2 regions of the Propioniciclava soli genome follow, and region 2 is predicted to be linked to the other one. Evidence: riboswitches for the same ligand, from Rfam matches in the RefSeq annotation. Region 2 holds a riboswitch; the other holds the start of a gene.

Region 1 (7,336 bases), 1.4 Mb from region 2:
CGATGAGCACGTTCACCCCTGCGGACAGCAGCGCGCAGGCGATGTCGGCGTGGCTCCCGGGCGGGGTGGCGATGGACACGAGGTCGACACCGGACGCGACCACCTCGGCCACGGAGCTGACGGCGCTGCCGCCGTGGGCGTCGGCGAAGGCCTCGGCCCGGCCGGGCACCACGTCGTGGTACGCGACGAGCCGGACGCGCGGGTGCTCGGCGTACGCGCGGGCGTGGGAGCGGGCAATGTTGCCGCAGCCGACGATGCCGACGCGGAGCGGGGTGACGTCCTCGTCCGGGCTCATGGCCCCAGCCTAGGCCAGCCGGTGGATGCCCCGCTGGGCGAACCAGCGCGTCGCAGCCTCGAGGAGGCCTGGCTCCGCGGTGAGTTCGACGGTGAGCACGCTCACCGGGAAGATCTCCATGGTGGTGATGCGCTGGGCGACCAGGCGGAGCTCGACGCCGAGGTCGGCGGCGAGCTGGGCGAAGGTGGCGCCTGCGGCGCTCTGCTGGACGAAGACGAGATCGAGGGTCATGACGGCTCCTGGCTGCGGTGGTGTGGGTGTGGGGGTTGAGAGCCACACTCCCGGCCACCGGCCGGGTCAGGTCGCCGGGGGGATCAGGAGTGGGCGCCGCGCGGGCGGCGACAACACCGACAACAGCCGGGCATGACGAGAGACAGCGTGTCGAAATGCGCCGTCGTGATCACGGGGTCAGGCTAGCGGCGCGAGCGGCGTCCGCACAGCCGTTTCCCACAGGTCGGACGCCGGGGCGACCGGGGCGACCCGGGCGTCAGTAGTCGATGCCGCGGCGCGCGCGGACGCCGGTGGCGTGGGCGTGCTTCACGTTGCGCATCTCGGTGACCGTGTCGGCCAGGTCAACCAGCGAGGCGTGGGCGTTGCGGCCGGTGCAGATGACGTTGGTGGACGCCGCGCGCTCCCGGATCCGGGCCACGACCGTCTCGGCGTCGAGCCAGCCGTAGGTGAGCGGGTAGGTCACCTCGTCGAGCACGACGAGGCGGTACTCCCCGGACGTCAACACGCGGTCGGCCAGACGCCACGCCTCGCGGGCGATGCCGGCGCTCCGGTCGAGGTCGTCGCTCTCCCAGGTGAAGCCGTCGCCGTGGGTGAACCAGTCGACCCCCAGGCGGCGGGCCGACTCCGCCTCCCCCACGCGCCAGCGTCCCGACTTCATGAACTGCACCACGCAGGACGGCCAGCCGCGGGCGGCGGCGCGCATCAGCATGCCGAAGGCGGCGGTCGACTTCCCCTTGCCGTCGCCGGTGTTGACGAACACCAGCGAGTCAACGTCCCGGCGCGGCGGCAGGGGGCGGTCGTGTGTCGGCAGGTCGGTCACAGGGGGCTCCTTGCGGGGATGGGATGGGCGTGCGCGTCAGCGGCTCACCGGGCGGACGGGGATGACGGCGGGGCCGGCGGGGCGGGGCAGCACGTCGACGCGGGCGCCATAGGTCTCGTTCAGTTGTCGGGCGTCCAGCACGGCCGCGGGCGGGCCGTCCTGCACGAGGACGCCCCGGTCGAGCAGCACCATGCGGTCGGCGTACTGGGCGGCCAGCGTGAGGTCGTGCATGGCGGCCAGCACGGTGAGCCCGCGCTCGTGGCGCTGTTCGTCCACCAGGTCGAGCACCGACTGCTGGTGCCCGATGTCGAGGGCGCTGGTCGGCTCGTCGAGCAGAAGCAGGGTCGGCTGCTGGCACAGGGCGCGGGCCAGCATGACGCGCTGCAGTTCGCCGCCGGAGAGCCGGTCGGCGGGGCGGTCGGCGAGCGTGGCCAGGCCGAGCCGGGTGAGCTCGTGCTGCACGGCGGCCCGGTCGGTGGCCGACTCGGTGCCGAAGCGGCGCAGGAAGGGCGTCCGGCCGAGGGCCACCAACTCGCGGACGGTCATGCCTGTGGGCACGACGGGCTGCTGGGCCATGAGGGCCACCCGCCGAGCGAGCGCACGCCGGGAGAGCTGGTGCGGATCGTCGCTTCCGAGGCGGAGGTGGCCGGTGACGGGGGTGAGCGCAGCGATGCCGTGCAGCAGCGAGGTCTTGCCCGCCCCGTTGGGCCCGACGACGGCGACCCAGGCGCCGGCGTCCACCACGAGATCGAGGTCGTGGACGACCTGCGCCTCCCCCCGGCGGACGCCGAGGCCGCGGCACTCCAGCACGCTCACGTCATGCTCCGGTTCCGGCGGAGGACGACCAGGAAGAAGGGCGCGCCGACGAAGGCGGTGACGACGCCGATCGGCAACTCGGCGGGCGCCACGACCGATCGGGCAGCGACGTCGGCGAGCACGAGGAAGGCCGCCCCGAACAGCATGGCCAGCGGAAGGAGGAGGCGGTGGGAGGTGCCGAAGATCAGCCGGACGGCGTGGGGTACGACGATGCCGACAAACCCGATGAGCCCGCTCACCGCCACGACCGCGGTGGTGCCGAGCGTGGCGACCAGCACGAGCACGAGCCGCACCCGCGGGACGTTGATGCCGAGGCTGGCGGCCTCCACGTCGCCGACGGCGAGCACGTCGAGCGTGCGGCGGTGCAGCAGCAACAGCACCCAGCTCGCGAGCACGTACGGCAGCACCATGATGACGTCGCTCCACCCGTTGGTGCTCAGCCGGCCGAGCATCCAGCTGTAGACGGCGAGCAGCGAGTCGTCGAACCACTGCTGCACGAACGTCTGCACGGCGCTGAAGAACGCCGCGACGGCCACGCCGGCGAGCACGATGATGGTCGAGCTGCGGTGGCCCCCCACGCTGGCACCGAGGGCGTAGGTGGCGCTCACCGCCAGCAGGCCGCCGGCGAAGGCGGCCAGCGGCACCCCGAACGGGCCGATCCCGCCCCCCTGGGTGATGGCGAGCGTGGCGCCCAGGCCCGCGCCGGCCGAGACGCCGAGCAGGTACGGGTCAGCGAGCGGGTTGCGGAAGACGCCCTGGTACGCGGCGCCGGCGACGGCCAGCGTGGCGCCCACCAGGGCGCCCAGCACCACCCGCGGCAGACGGATCTGCCACAAGATGGCCTGCTGCTGGCTCGTCAGGCCCGAATCGAGCGTGACGCCGGGGAGCGCGCCGAGCAGCTCCCGGGCGACACCCGACGCCGTCAGGCCGGCCGGCCCGATCATGACGCCGGTGAGCAGCGCGATCCCGAGGACGCAGCCCGCGACCAGCCAGCGGCCCGACCGACCGATGCCACGGCTGAGGCGTGGCATGTCAAGTCGGCGGACACGGGTGAGGGCCGGCGTCCTCGGGGTCGCACTCATGCGTGGGTGGTCTGCAACGCGGTCACGTGCTCGGCCACGGTCTCGACGAAGTCGACCACGCGCGGCCCCCAGCGGCTCGCCACGTCCTCGTCGAGGACGTGGACCCGATCGCCGGTGACGGCGGACAGGCCCGACCAGCCGGCCCGCTCACCGAGCGATGCGGGCGTGACACCACAGCACTGGGTGTCGGACAGGAAGATGAGGTCGGGGTCGGCCGCGACCACGTATTCCTCGGAGAGCTGGGGGTACAGGTCGGTCGTCCCGGCGGCGTCCGCGATGCTGGTCAGCCCGAACATGCCGTAGACCTCACCGATGAACGTGTTGCCGGTGACGGTGTAGAGCGTGGGGTCGAGTTCGTGGAAGTACGTGGCCCCCTCCGTCTTCGGGGTGGCGTCGACGGCGGCCCGGATGCGCTCGTCCATCTGCGCGACCACGGCCTTCGCGTCGGCCAGGTGGCCCGTGGCCGTGCCGAGCCGCTCGATCTGGCCGTAGGCCTCGTCCAGCGTCTGGGCCGACGGGAGGGCGAGCGTCGGGACGCCGGCGTTGGCGAGGCTGCCAATCAGGTCCGCGTCACGGGTGGAGGCGACCACCAGGTCGGGCTCGTGGGCGAGGATCGCCTCCACGTTGGGGGTGTAGCCCGAGAGGTCGGTGATCGGCGCCTCGGCCGGGTAGTCGGACTGCGCGTCGACCGCGACGACCTGGTCACCCGCTCCGATCGCGAACAGCGACTCCGTGGCGGTCGGGCTCAACGAGACGATGGCGTCGGGACGCTCCGCGATGGTGACCGTCTCGGTGCTGTCCGCGGCGCCGGTGACGACGTCGACGGGGAAGGAGGCGCCCGTGGTCTGGGGGGTCGTGGCGGCCGTTGTCGTGACGGTAGGGGCGTCGGCCGTGCCGCTCGCCCCGGGCGTGGCCGGCGATCCGCAGGCCGCCAGGGCCAGCGCGAGCGCGGCGGCGCCGAGCCAGGTGAGGCGCGCAGAGCGCGTGCGAGTTGATGGGGTGTGGGGCTGGATCACCAGCATCCTCCGATTCGTTGCGGAGGACGAAGTCGTCAGCCGCAACGGGCGGGGGTGCCCACTGCGCACGGACGGCCCTTCGTCCGAGGACCTGAACGTGGTCGTGGGGCAGGTGACCTGGCTCATCCGACCGACGGTCGGCATCACAGTTGCGGCACAGCGCCGGATTTCCACCGGACTTCACTGGCATCCACGACGCCCCCGCTGGTTGCGGGGACCCGGCCAGACTAACGCATCGGATCGGCGTCCGGGCCCGGCGCTGGCGCGGCGGACGGATCGGGCTGGACGGCCGGTGCGGGCTGGACGGCCGGGTCGGCGTCCGCCCCCGGTGTGGGCTCCGCAGTCGCCCGGCGCACCTTCTCGAGCTGGCCGTGGTACCAGGTGCCGATCACCAGCAACAGGATGCCGACGACGATGAAGGCGAGCGCGCGGGCGAGGCCGGGCAGGGCACCCAGGTCGAAGAGGAACAGCTTGGCGACGGCGGCGGCGGCCAGCGCGATGGCGATGTGACGGGCCGCTTGGGCGTCCGAGGCCCGACGCAGCCCTCGGGAGAGCAGGGCGACGCTGAGGGCCATCCAGCTGACCGTGGCGACGGCGTGCGCGACCTGGAAGCCGTTCGCGACGTCGCCGAGAGTGTGGCCGAGGAGTGTGCCCGCCAGCACCACCGCCACGGTCCCGAAGAGCACCGTGCCGACCCACACCGCGTAGTTGAGAACATGGCCTCCCTCGGGCCAGTCCAGGCGGAGGGCGCGGACCACCAGCAGCGTGGCGACCAGCCCCAGCACGGACTGCACCACGTGCTCGATGCCGAGCCGGCCGTCGGCCACGGCCTGCAAGGACACGAGGGAAACCAGACTGGGCAGCCACACCAGGGCGCCGACCCCGGCGAGCAGGACGCCCACGACCATCACGGGGCGGAAGCGGACCCGCTCGGCCACCGCGAGGTAGGCGATCGCGAGGCCGAACCACAGGTAGCCCTGGTGCGCAGCATCGAAGGCGCGCAGCGCGGCCACGGCGAGGAAGAGCGCCCCCAGGGGGATGGCCGCGGCCCGGACCCAGGTGTGCACGCGCTGCGGCCAGAATCCGGCAGCGGTGGCCACCGCCCCGACGACGACGTAGGCGGCCACGGAGGGGAGCTTGTCGACGTTCCAGCCGCCGACCAGCAGCGGACCGCAGAACAGCACGAACGCGATCACGGCCGCGACGCGGGTGCCGGCGTCATTGCGCTGGTGCATCACCGCGATGAGGAGACCGCACAGCGCGAGCGCGGTGACCAGGGCGAGCAGGATCAGAGAGTCGGCCCCGCCCCGGGCCAGGATGAGGAGTTCGTCGATGGTCATGGCGAGGAACACCAGCCCGGTGGGCAGCGTGCGCGCCAGCACCAGGACGGGCCAGTCGACGGCGCGTTGGAACGCGCCGGAGGCGACGGTCAGCACGAGCATGAAGGCGAGCACGGCCAGCCGGTCGTTCTGCGACAGCAGGGGCGCCAGTACCAAGCTGCCCAACATGGCCAGGACCGCCAACCACTGGCTTCGCCAGGAGACGGCGACCCACACCCCGGCGAGGCTGACGAGGCCGGCGAGCACCAGCCCGGGCAGCACCGCGAGCAGGGGGCGTCCGGCCGGATCGGTGAAGATGGCCGTGAGCGCGACGAGGCACAGGAAGGTTGAGGCCACGCCGGTGGCGAACAGGGCTTGGGCGCCGATGTTCTTCGGGTCAAAGCGGTGCTGCCAGAAGGCCGCCGCGACGGCGGCCGCGGCGAGGCTGAGGCCGATCGTGGTGCGGGCGAGGGGGCCCAGGAAGCCGTCCTGCGGCATGAGCAGCACCAGGGCCACGCCGATGAGCGTCACCCCGGAGCCGACGATCGCAAAGATCTCCGCGAGGGACACCGGGCGCCGGGGCGGGCGGGGCGGGCTGGGTGGGCGGGGCGAGCGGGGCGGCGCGGGGAGCTGGGCTGCCGGGCGCTGGGAGGGGTGCGCCGGGGTGGGCTGGGTCGCCGGGGTGGGCTGGGGCGCCGGGGATCCGGGGCCTCGGGCCGGCGCGTCCTGCGCCGGGCCGGGCCGGCCCGGGACGACTTGCGGTGGACCCCAGGGCACGGCCGCGGGGAAGGGCGCCTGCCCCGCGGGCCTGCCGGGGAAGGGCGCGGTCCCCAGCGGTGGGCGTCCCGGCGCGTCCTGTCTCGATGTGCCCTGTCCCGATGTTCCCTGTCCCGATGTGCCCTGTCCGGATGCGCCCTGACCTGGCGCGCCCTGACCTGGCGTGTCCTGACCTGGCGCGTCGCGCGCCGCGGCATCCTGTGCCGCGGCGTCCCCGGCCACTGTGCGCTGCTGCAGGGCGAGGGCGCCCGCGAGGGCGTCCAGATCGCCGGCCAGGCGCACCAGACCGCGGGACACCTCGGCGATCTCGCCCCGGATGCGCGCGGTGATGGCGTCCGGGTCGTCGAGGCTCTGGCTGGACGCAGCGGGTGCGCGGCCGGCGTCCGGGCCGGGCGTGTGGGTCATCGCGGATCCTTTGCTGGGGCTGGCACCACCTTCCCGCACCGGGCGCCTCACGCGAGGGCGACACAGCGGCGCCGGGGCGAAACGCCGTCCGGCGAGGGCAACGGGGAGTGGCTGGGGCGACTGACCCGATGGAGTGGTGCGAAAAATGTCAGAGGCGGGTTGGAGGATGGTGTCATGAGCACGGGAGCAGCCGGGGTGGTGAGTCGTGACAGCGTGAACGCGCTGGCCGACGACCTCGCGCGCGGTGCGCTGCCGCGGGACGCGGATGCGCTCGCCGAGCTGCTCACGGGGCTGGAGGAGCTGAAGGCCACTGCTGCGGCGATCCAGGCGCGCGCCTCGGTGGCCCTGTCCGAGGTGCTGGTCGCGGAGCAGCGGGCCGGGGGCGTGCCCGCCGCACGCCTGGGGCGTGGGGTGGGTGCCGCGATCGCGGTGGCCCGGCGCGAGTCCCCGCACGCGGGCGACCGCTGGCTGGGCTTCGCCAAGGCGATCACGGCCGAGATGCCGCACACGCTCGCGCTGCTGAGCGCCGGGGTGCTGAGCGAGTACCGGGCGACGTTGCTGGTGCGCGAGACGGC
Region 2 (7,336 bases):
GGGCGAGTCCATCGCCTTCGCGATGTTCAGCGAACCCAGGTTGCAGGAGATGTCCTTGCCCACCTCATCGAAGGTCAGATCCTCGCCATAGGTTGAGGGCGTCGACACCTGCAGGATCTCCGAGCACAGGTTCGACATCGTCACCCTGCCGTCGATCGGGTTGGCGGCGTTCACGGTGTCCTCGAACATCAGGTAGGGGTAGCCCGACTCGAACTGGATCTCGGCGAGGGTCTGGAAGAACTTGCGGGCATTGATCTTCCTCTTGGTGATCCGCTTGTCCTCGACCATTTCCCGGTACTTCTCGGTCACCGAGATCTCGCTGAACGCGACCCCGTACACGCGCTCGATGTCGTAGGGGCTGAACAGGTACATGTCCTCGTTGTTGCGCGCCAGCTCAAAGGTGATGTCGGGAATGACGACACCCAGGCTCAGGGTCTTGATCCGGATCTTCTCGTCGGCGTTCTCCCGCTTCGTGTCGAGGAAGGCGAGGATGTCCGGGTGGTGGGCGTTCAGGTACACCGCGCCGGCCCCCTGGCGGGCACCGAGCTGGTTGGCGTAGGAGAACGAATCCTCCAGCAGCTTCATGACGGGGATCACACCGGAGGACTGGTTCTGCATCTTCTTGATCGGCGCACCGGCCTCCCGGATGTTGGTCAGCGACAGCGCGACGCCGCCGCCCCGCTTGGAGAGCTGCAGCGAGGCATTGATCGCGCGGGCGATCGACTCCATGTTGTCCTCGATCCGCAGCAGGAAGCAGGACACCAGCTCCCCCCGCGACGCCTTCCCGGCGTTGAGGAACGTCGGGGTGGCGGGCTGGAAGCGCCCCGCCATCACCTCGTCGACGATGTGCTCGGCGAGCGGGCGGTCGCCCGCGGCCAGGGTGAGCGCCACGAGGCAGACGCGATCCTCGAAGCGCTCCAGGTAGCGGCGTCCGTCGAACGTCTTCAGCGTGTAGGACGTGTAGTACTTGAACGCCCCCATGAACGTGGGGAACCGGAACTTCACCGCGTAGGCGCGTTTGAACAGGCTCTTGATGAACTCGAAGTCGTAGCGCTGGAGAACCCCGGGCTCGTAGTAGCCCTCCTCGACCAGGTAGTCGAGCTTCTCCTTCAGCGAGTGGAAGAACACCGTGTTCTGGTTCACGTGCTGCAGGAAGTACTCCCGCGCGGCGCGCCGGTCGGCGTCGAACTGGATGTTCCCGTCCGCGTCGTAGAGGTTCAGCAGCGCGTTGAGCGCGTGGTAGTCGTGGTCGCCGGTGACGACCTCGGCGCCGGTGTCGGTGAGGGTCGTGGTCATGGGTGGGAGAGCCTTTCACGGACACGTTCGACATCGTCGGGGGTGCCCAGGAGTTCGAAGCGATCGAGGAGGGGAACGTGGCACTTGGCGGCCACGATGTCGCCGGCCAAGCAGTAGGCCTCGCCGAAGTTGGTGTTGCCCGCGGAGATCACCCCGCGGATCAGGGAGCGGTTGTCCGGGTCGTTGAGGAACCGGATCACCTGCTTGGGAACCGCGCCGCCGGTGCTGCCGCCCCCGTACGTGGGAACCACGAGAACATACGGCTGGCTGACGGCCAGCGGCTCCTCGCTGGGGTGCAGCGGGATCCGGTCTGCATCCACGCCGAGCTTCTGGATGAAACGGTGGGTGTTCTCCGAGGCCGACGAGAAGTAGACGACGCGCACGGCCGCCGCGTTCAGGCGACGTGGACGCGCTGCGCCGCAGCCTTGATGCGGTCGGGGCGGAACCCGCCCCAGTGCTCCTCGCCGTCGACGACGACGGGAACCTGCTGGTAGCCCATCGCCATCACCGCCAGCAGCGCCGCCTCGTCCTCGGCGAGGTCGATCACCTCGTACTCCAGGCCCAGCTTGTCCATGGCCCGGTAGGTGGCGGTGCACTGCACGCACGCGGGCTTGCTGTAGACGGTGATCGTGTTCGCCATGCTCTCTCCTCGAAGCAGGGGGTCGCGAGGGAGGGAGCACGAGTGCGCCCGGTCTTCCCGCGAGACCGTGTGGTCGGACGAACCGGGTGGCCGCGACGCGACCCCCCGGCGCTGGCAGGTATTCGGACTCGAGGGCGGACGCCGTGGGGCGTTGGTCCTACTGGGCAACGCTTCCCAGCCTTTCGGCCAGTGCTTGGTGTCGCCGGTCGTTCCCTCTCACCGCTGCGGGGCAGTCCCGGATTCACACCGGGTTCCCTGTTGTCTCGCCCCCCAACCCCTACACCTAGGGGTTGGGTGGACGAACCAGCACTACGGATAGTAATCACATCGGTGTAACCCTGTAAAGCCAGCATGCCGCCTCGACGGCGCACACGAGGCCGCCCGCTCGACCAGGGTCCACGTCGCGCGTGGTCTCGGCGTGACAGGGCGTGATCGAGGGATGAGACGGCCCCGGCGGTGCGTTGACGCCGACCGGCCCAAGCGGGTTAGGCTCCCCTAACCACATTACGCAACCATGGTGTTCCCAATATGGCGGGACCCGGCTGGAGGACCTCTCGTGACCGTCTCGACCGGCATGCCGGATGCCCTCGCCTGCGACGACCGCAGCCGTCTGCTCGCCGTCCGCATGCTCCAGGGCTCTGCGGCCGCCACCCTTTTCGCCTACCGCCTGGGTGAGACGCTCGACCCTGTCGTGCACGGGGTGGCTGCGGACGGCGCTCTCGCGGTGGTGGCTCTGCCACGCGGTCGGTGGGCCGAGGAGCAGCCGGGGCGGGTCGTCGACGTGCGGCTGGATCTGGTGAAGAACTCCCTGGATCCTCGCGTGTCCACCGTGGTGGCGTCCGCCCATGCCTTGGGCGGTCTGGTGTGGGCCGAGGACGATGAGACGGACGCGCGTCTGGTGGACGGCTCGCTACCGGAGGCGCTGCGCCAGAGCCTGACGGTTCCCGGGGCTCGCCTGGGTTGGCTGCTGCTGGATCGCCTGGTGGTGCACGACCTGTCCGGCGCGGTGGTGGTGCCGCACGCGGAGCTGCCCCTTGCGCCGCCCGCGCTGGACGGTGGTTTGACCGGTCTCTCGCTGGTGACCGCATGCAGCGACGCTGCCCTGAAGGATGTGTGCTGGTCGGTGATGGTGGGGCGGACGCCGGGAACGGTGACGCGCAAGCCGCACGCCGGCCATGCGTGCCCCCACACGTTGGACCAAATTTTCTGTGCAGACGTCGACGCGCTCGGCGTCACCTTATTGTTGGTGACGGCTCAAGATCTGGTGGTCGTGCACGGTGAGTTCGAGCAACTCGCCGATTCCGCCGACGCACTGAACTGCCTGGTCCATCAGTTGGTGGCCCAGGCAGCCCCCTCGTGCGACGCCGAGCGGTGAGGAAAGAGCGAGCGGCCCCCCGTCCGGGGGCCGCTCGCTCAGCGCTGTGCTCAGCGGACCTCGTACTGCGCGCAGTTTGCATCGGCGCTGACGCCGATGCTGTCTGCGGTGCACATGAGATCGGCGTTGTGAACGCACTCGAGGCGCTGGCAGGCGCCCACGTGGGCGTCCGCGGTCCCGAGACCGCCTCGGGCGTCGAGGGTCACGAAGGTGACGCAGCTGGCGTCCTTCTGGCCGCCCACCGTGATGGCGTAGGCGGTGCAGCCGTCGGAGTTGAATGCACACTCCATCATGGCGCAGGACTTGATGGCAGTGACGGTGCTCATGGTCGTTTCCTCTCGGCTGGTCATCGGTGGAACATTCACCACGGTAGCCCTGAAATGACAATGACGACAGCTAGGTGAGGCTGCCCTAACCCATGCGAAAATGGTGTCATCTGCATTTTGTAAATGGTGGGGTTTCGCAAGTCTGCCGCGTTTCGAGCCCCGGAGCAGGCCAGAGGCCGGACACAGGCCGTGTGCACGTTAGGTTAGGCTAACCTAAGCTGGCCTGTAGGTGGGGGCGTGACGGGTTGGCGGGTGCCACCCGCGAAGGAGGAGACGGTGAAGGTCCAGGTGTCCCGGCGCGTCGGGATCAAGATGTTCGCGGCAGGGATCGCGGTGACGTTGGCGGGCTGCGGCACCGCGTCGACGCCCACGTCGACGGGGGGTGAATCGGCCACTGAGGCCACCACCAGCGCCGCGGCGGACGCCAGCTTGCTGCCAGCGGCCGAGGGAGTGACCCGATACCCCCTGGAACTGACCACGCAGTGGGGTACGACGACGCTGACCGAGCGTCCAGCCCGCATCGCAGCGGTCACCGGATCCCAGGATGACGCGCAGGCGCTCGCCGCGATCGGCGTCACCCCGGCCCTGGCGAGTGAGTACACCACCGACGTGTGGCTCGAACAAGCGCTCGGTGAGCCCATACCCGACAGGTTCGTCATGAACGACGGCACCCTGCCCTTCGAGCAGATCGCGGCGGCCGATCCCGATCTCATCATTGCCCTCGGCGACCTGACCGACACCTATGACCGGCTCAGCTCGATCGCGCCAGTGCTCGATTCGGGCGAGTCTGCCTCCGAGCAGACGCGCGCCACGGACTGGCCGGATCTCCTGGCTCGCCTCGGCCAGACCCTCGACCTGTCCCAGGCGGCCCAGACGGCGCTCGATGCCGAGGAGGAGTTCTTCGCCACCTTCCGTTCCGATCATCCCGAGCTGCAGGGCCGCACCCTCAGCTACGTCGTCTACTACGGCGAGGAAGGCGGCCTGCAGTACCACTCGTCGCAGGGAAGCGCGGTGGCCCGCGTCTTCGAGCAGATGGGCTTCGCCGTACCGGCCGGTGCCTCCGGGCTGCAGTACCGCCAGGAGATCAGCCAAGAGCTCATCAGCGCCATCGACGCCGATGTGATTCTGTTCTCGGACAATTCCGACGGCCATGCCGCGACTGTCACGGATCAGCCGCTGTTCCAGGCGCTGCCGGCGGTTCAGGACGGCCGGCTCGTCCACATCGTGAACAACGCCACCTCGGACGGCCGGCAGAGCTTCACCATCGACGGCCAGGAGTACGAGGGCAACGTGCCGTGGGCGCTGGCCCGCAGCGGACCGCTGTCGGGGGTGTGGGCGGCCGAACAGCTGGCCCCCCATATCGTCAGCGCAGCGCAGGGGTGACGTGACCGTGCTGGCGAGCGCGGCGGTGCGTCCGGACGAGCGCGGGAGCCACGGCTCGGACGGCGGCCGGCGCCTGCGCATGCGCCGGATAGTGGGTGTCCTCACCGCCCTCGCGGCGCTCGTGCTCGCCGTCGCCGCGAGCGTGGCGTTCGGCGCCAACCCGCTGCCGCTCGACGAGGTCTGGCAGGGCTTGGTGCGGCCGGATGCCAGCGAGGCCTCCATCATCGTGTGGACTCAGCGCCTGCCCCGCACGCTGCTCGGCGTCCTCGTCGGATCCGCGCTGGGCGTCTCGGGGGCCCTCATCCAGGCCCTCACGCGCAACCCGCTGGCCGATCCTGGGATTCTGGGGGTCAACGCGGGCGCCGGCTTCGCCGTCACGGTTGGTGTCGGGGTGTTCGGCCTCACCGGCATCCGCGGTTACATCTGGTGGGCGTTCCTGGGGGCCGTGGCCGCCACCGTCGTGGTGTACCTCATCGGTGCAGCCAGCCGCAGTGCGTCGCCGGTGACGCTGGTCCTCGCCGGGGTGGCCCTGGGGGCCGTCCTCAACGGGGTGTCGACGTTCCTCACGCTGATCGACGAGGACACCTTTCGCCAGGTGCGGAACTGGGGGCTCGGGTCGATCGCCCGGACGGGGCTGGACGACACGCTCACGGTGGCGCCGTTCCTGCTCGCGGGTCTGCTGGTCGCGGTGCTGCTCTCCGGATCCCTGAACGCCGTCGCGCTGGGTGACGATCTCGCCGCCGCGCTGGGCACCAGCGTCGTCCGGACGCGCGTCCTCGGGCTGCTGGCCGTCACCCTGCTCGCCGGAGGCGCGACCGCCCTCACCGGCGGCATCGGCTTCGTCGGGCTCATGGTGCCGCACGTCGTGCGGTGGTTCGTGGGGCCCGACCAGCGCTGGATCATCGCGATGACCGCCCTGGCGGCCCCCGTGCTGTTGCTCGGCGCCGACGTCCTCGGGCGCATCCTGGCCCGCCCGGGTGAGATGGAGGTCGGCATCGTCACCGCCGTCGTCGGCGCACCCGTCCTGATCGCGCTGGTGCGGCGTCGGAAGGTCAGTGGACTGTGAGCGCCCCTGTGAGCACGCCCGTGACCCCCCTCGACTTCGGCCGCCGCACCTGGACCCTGCGCACCGGCCTGTTCTCGCGCCGCGTGGAGGCCCGCGTGGTGGTCTGCGCGACGCTGTTGCTGCTTGTCGCCGTCGCGGCCGCGTTCGCCGCCGTGTTCCTCGGGGACTACCCGCTGACCGTCGGCGAGGTGGCCCGGGCGCTGACCGGGCGCGCCGACGACTTCACCGCCATGGTCGTGCTGGAGTGGCGCATGCCGATCGTTGTCGCGGCCGTCGCCTTCGGCGCCATGCTCGGCGTGGGGGGTGCCATCTTTCAGTCGCTGACGCGCAACCCGCTCGGGTCCCCCGACATCATCGGCTTCGACGCCGGCTCCTACACCGCGGTCGTGGTGACCATGCTGGTGCTGGGCGTCCGCGACTACTGGACGATCGCGGCCGTCGCGATCGGGGGCGGCCTCGTCACCGCGATCGTGGTGTACCTGTTGGCGCGCCGCGGCGGCGTGCAGGGTTTCCGTCTCATCGTCGTCGGCATCGCGGTGTCGGCCATGCTCGGCTCGGTGAACAGCTATCTGATCACGCGCGCCGACGTGCGCGAGGCCATGGTCGTCGGCTTCTGGAGCGCCGGCTCCATCAGCCGGGTGAGCTGGTCGAGCCTCGTCCCCTCGCTCGTGGTCATGGCGCTCATCGTCGCGGCCTGCACCGCCCTGGCACCCCAGCTCCGCACGCTCGAACTGGGCGACGACACGGCGGCCACCCAGGGCGTCCGGGTCGGCGGGGTGCGCCTGGGCCTCATGGTCGTGGGCGTGGCCACGACGGCGTTGGTCACCGCTGCGGCCGGGCCCATCGGGTTCATCTCGCTGGTCGCCCCCCAACTGGCCCGGCGGTTGACGGGCACCGCCGGGGTGAACCTCGTGGCCTCGGCGGCCATGGGCGCCGCCCTGCTGGCCGCGGCCCAGCTGGTGTCGCTGGTACTGGCCCACGCCAACCGCCCGGTCCCGGTCGGCCTGGTCACCGTGTGCGTCGGCGGCCTCTACCTCATCGGCCTGCTCATCCGGGAATCGCGCAGGCAGGCAGGAGTGGTCCGGTGAACGACGCGACGCGTCCGCCCCGTCTCGAGACGCGGGGCACCTCGATCGGTTATGACGGGCGGCTGGTCTGCGAGGACCTGTCCGTGGCCATCCCCGACGGCTCGTTCACGGCGATCATCGGCCCGAACGGGTGTGGCAAGTCGACGCTGCTGCGCGCCCTCG

Evidence for each region. Region 2 has a riboswitch for cobalamin ahead of nrdH (glutaredoxin-like protein NrdH). Riboswitches for the same ligand answer to the same signal wherever they lie in the genome.
Region 1: it holds a riboswitch for cobalamin, as region 2 does, so the genes downstream of both, PCC79_RS11335 (ABC transporter substrate-binding protein) here and nrdH (glutaredoxin-like protein NrdH) in region 2, are expected to answer to the same signal.

The regions. Positions count from the first base shown of each region.
Region 1 covers NZ_CP115965.1:2,523,002-2,530,337, forward strand. The annotation lists gene PCC79_RS11310 (Gfo/Idh/MocA family oxidoreductase) at 1-295, opposite strand, end outside; gene PCC79_RS11315 (NIL domain-containing protein) at 305-526, opposite strand; gene cobO (cob(I)yrinic acid a,c-diamide adenosyltransferase) at 783-1,346, opposite strand; gene PCC79_RS11325 (ABC transporter ATP-binding protein) at 1,383-2,162, opposite strand; gene PCC79_RS11330 (iron ABC transporter permease) at 2,159-3,244, opposite strand; gene PCC79_RS11335 (ABC transporter substrate-binding protein) at 3,241-4,260, opposite strand; cobalamin riboswitch at 4,351-4,494, opposite strand; gene PCC79_RS11340 (DUF2339 domain-containing protein) at 4,488-6,761, opposite strand; gene PCC79_RS11345 (HNH endonuclease) at 6,936-7,336, shown strand, end outside.
Region 2 covers NZ_CP115965.1:69,158-76,493, forward strand. The annotation lists gene nrdE (class 1b ribonucleoside-diphosphate reductase subunit alpha) at 1-1,296, opposite strand, end outside; gene nrdI (class Ib ribonucleoside-diphosphate reductase assembly flavoprotein NrdI) at 1,293-1,679, opposite strand; gene nrdH (glutaredoxin-like protein NrdH) at 1,691-1,936, opposite strand; cobalamin riboswitch at 2,033-2,259, opposite strand; gene PCC79_RS00320 (hypothetical protein) at 2,493-3,311, shown strand; gene PCC79_RS00325 (DUF1540 domain-containing protein) at 3,362-3,637, opposite strand; gene PCC79_RS00330 (ABC transporter substrate-binding protein) at 3,914-5,020, shown strand; gene PCC79_RS00335 (FecCD family ABC transporter permease) at 5,022-6,086, shown strand; gene PCC79_RS00340 (FecCD family ABC transporter permease) at 6,107-7,174, shown strand; gene PCC79_RS00345 (ABC transporter ATP-binding protein) at 7,171-7,336, shown strand, end outside.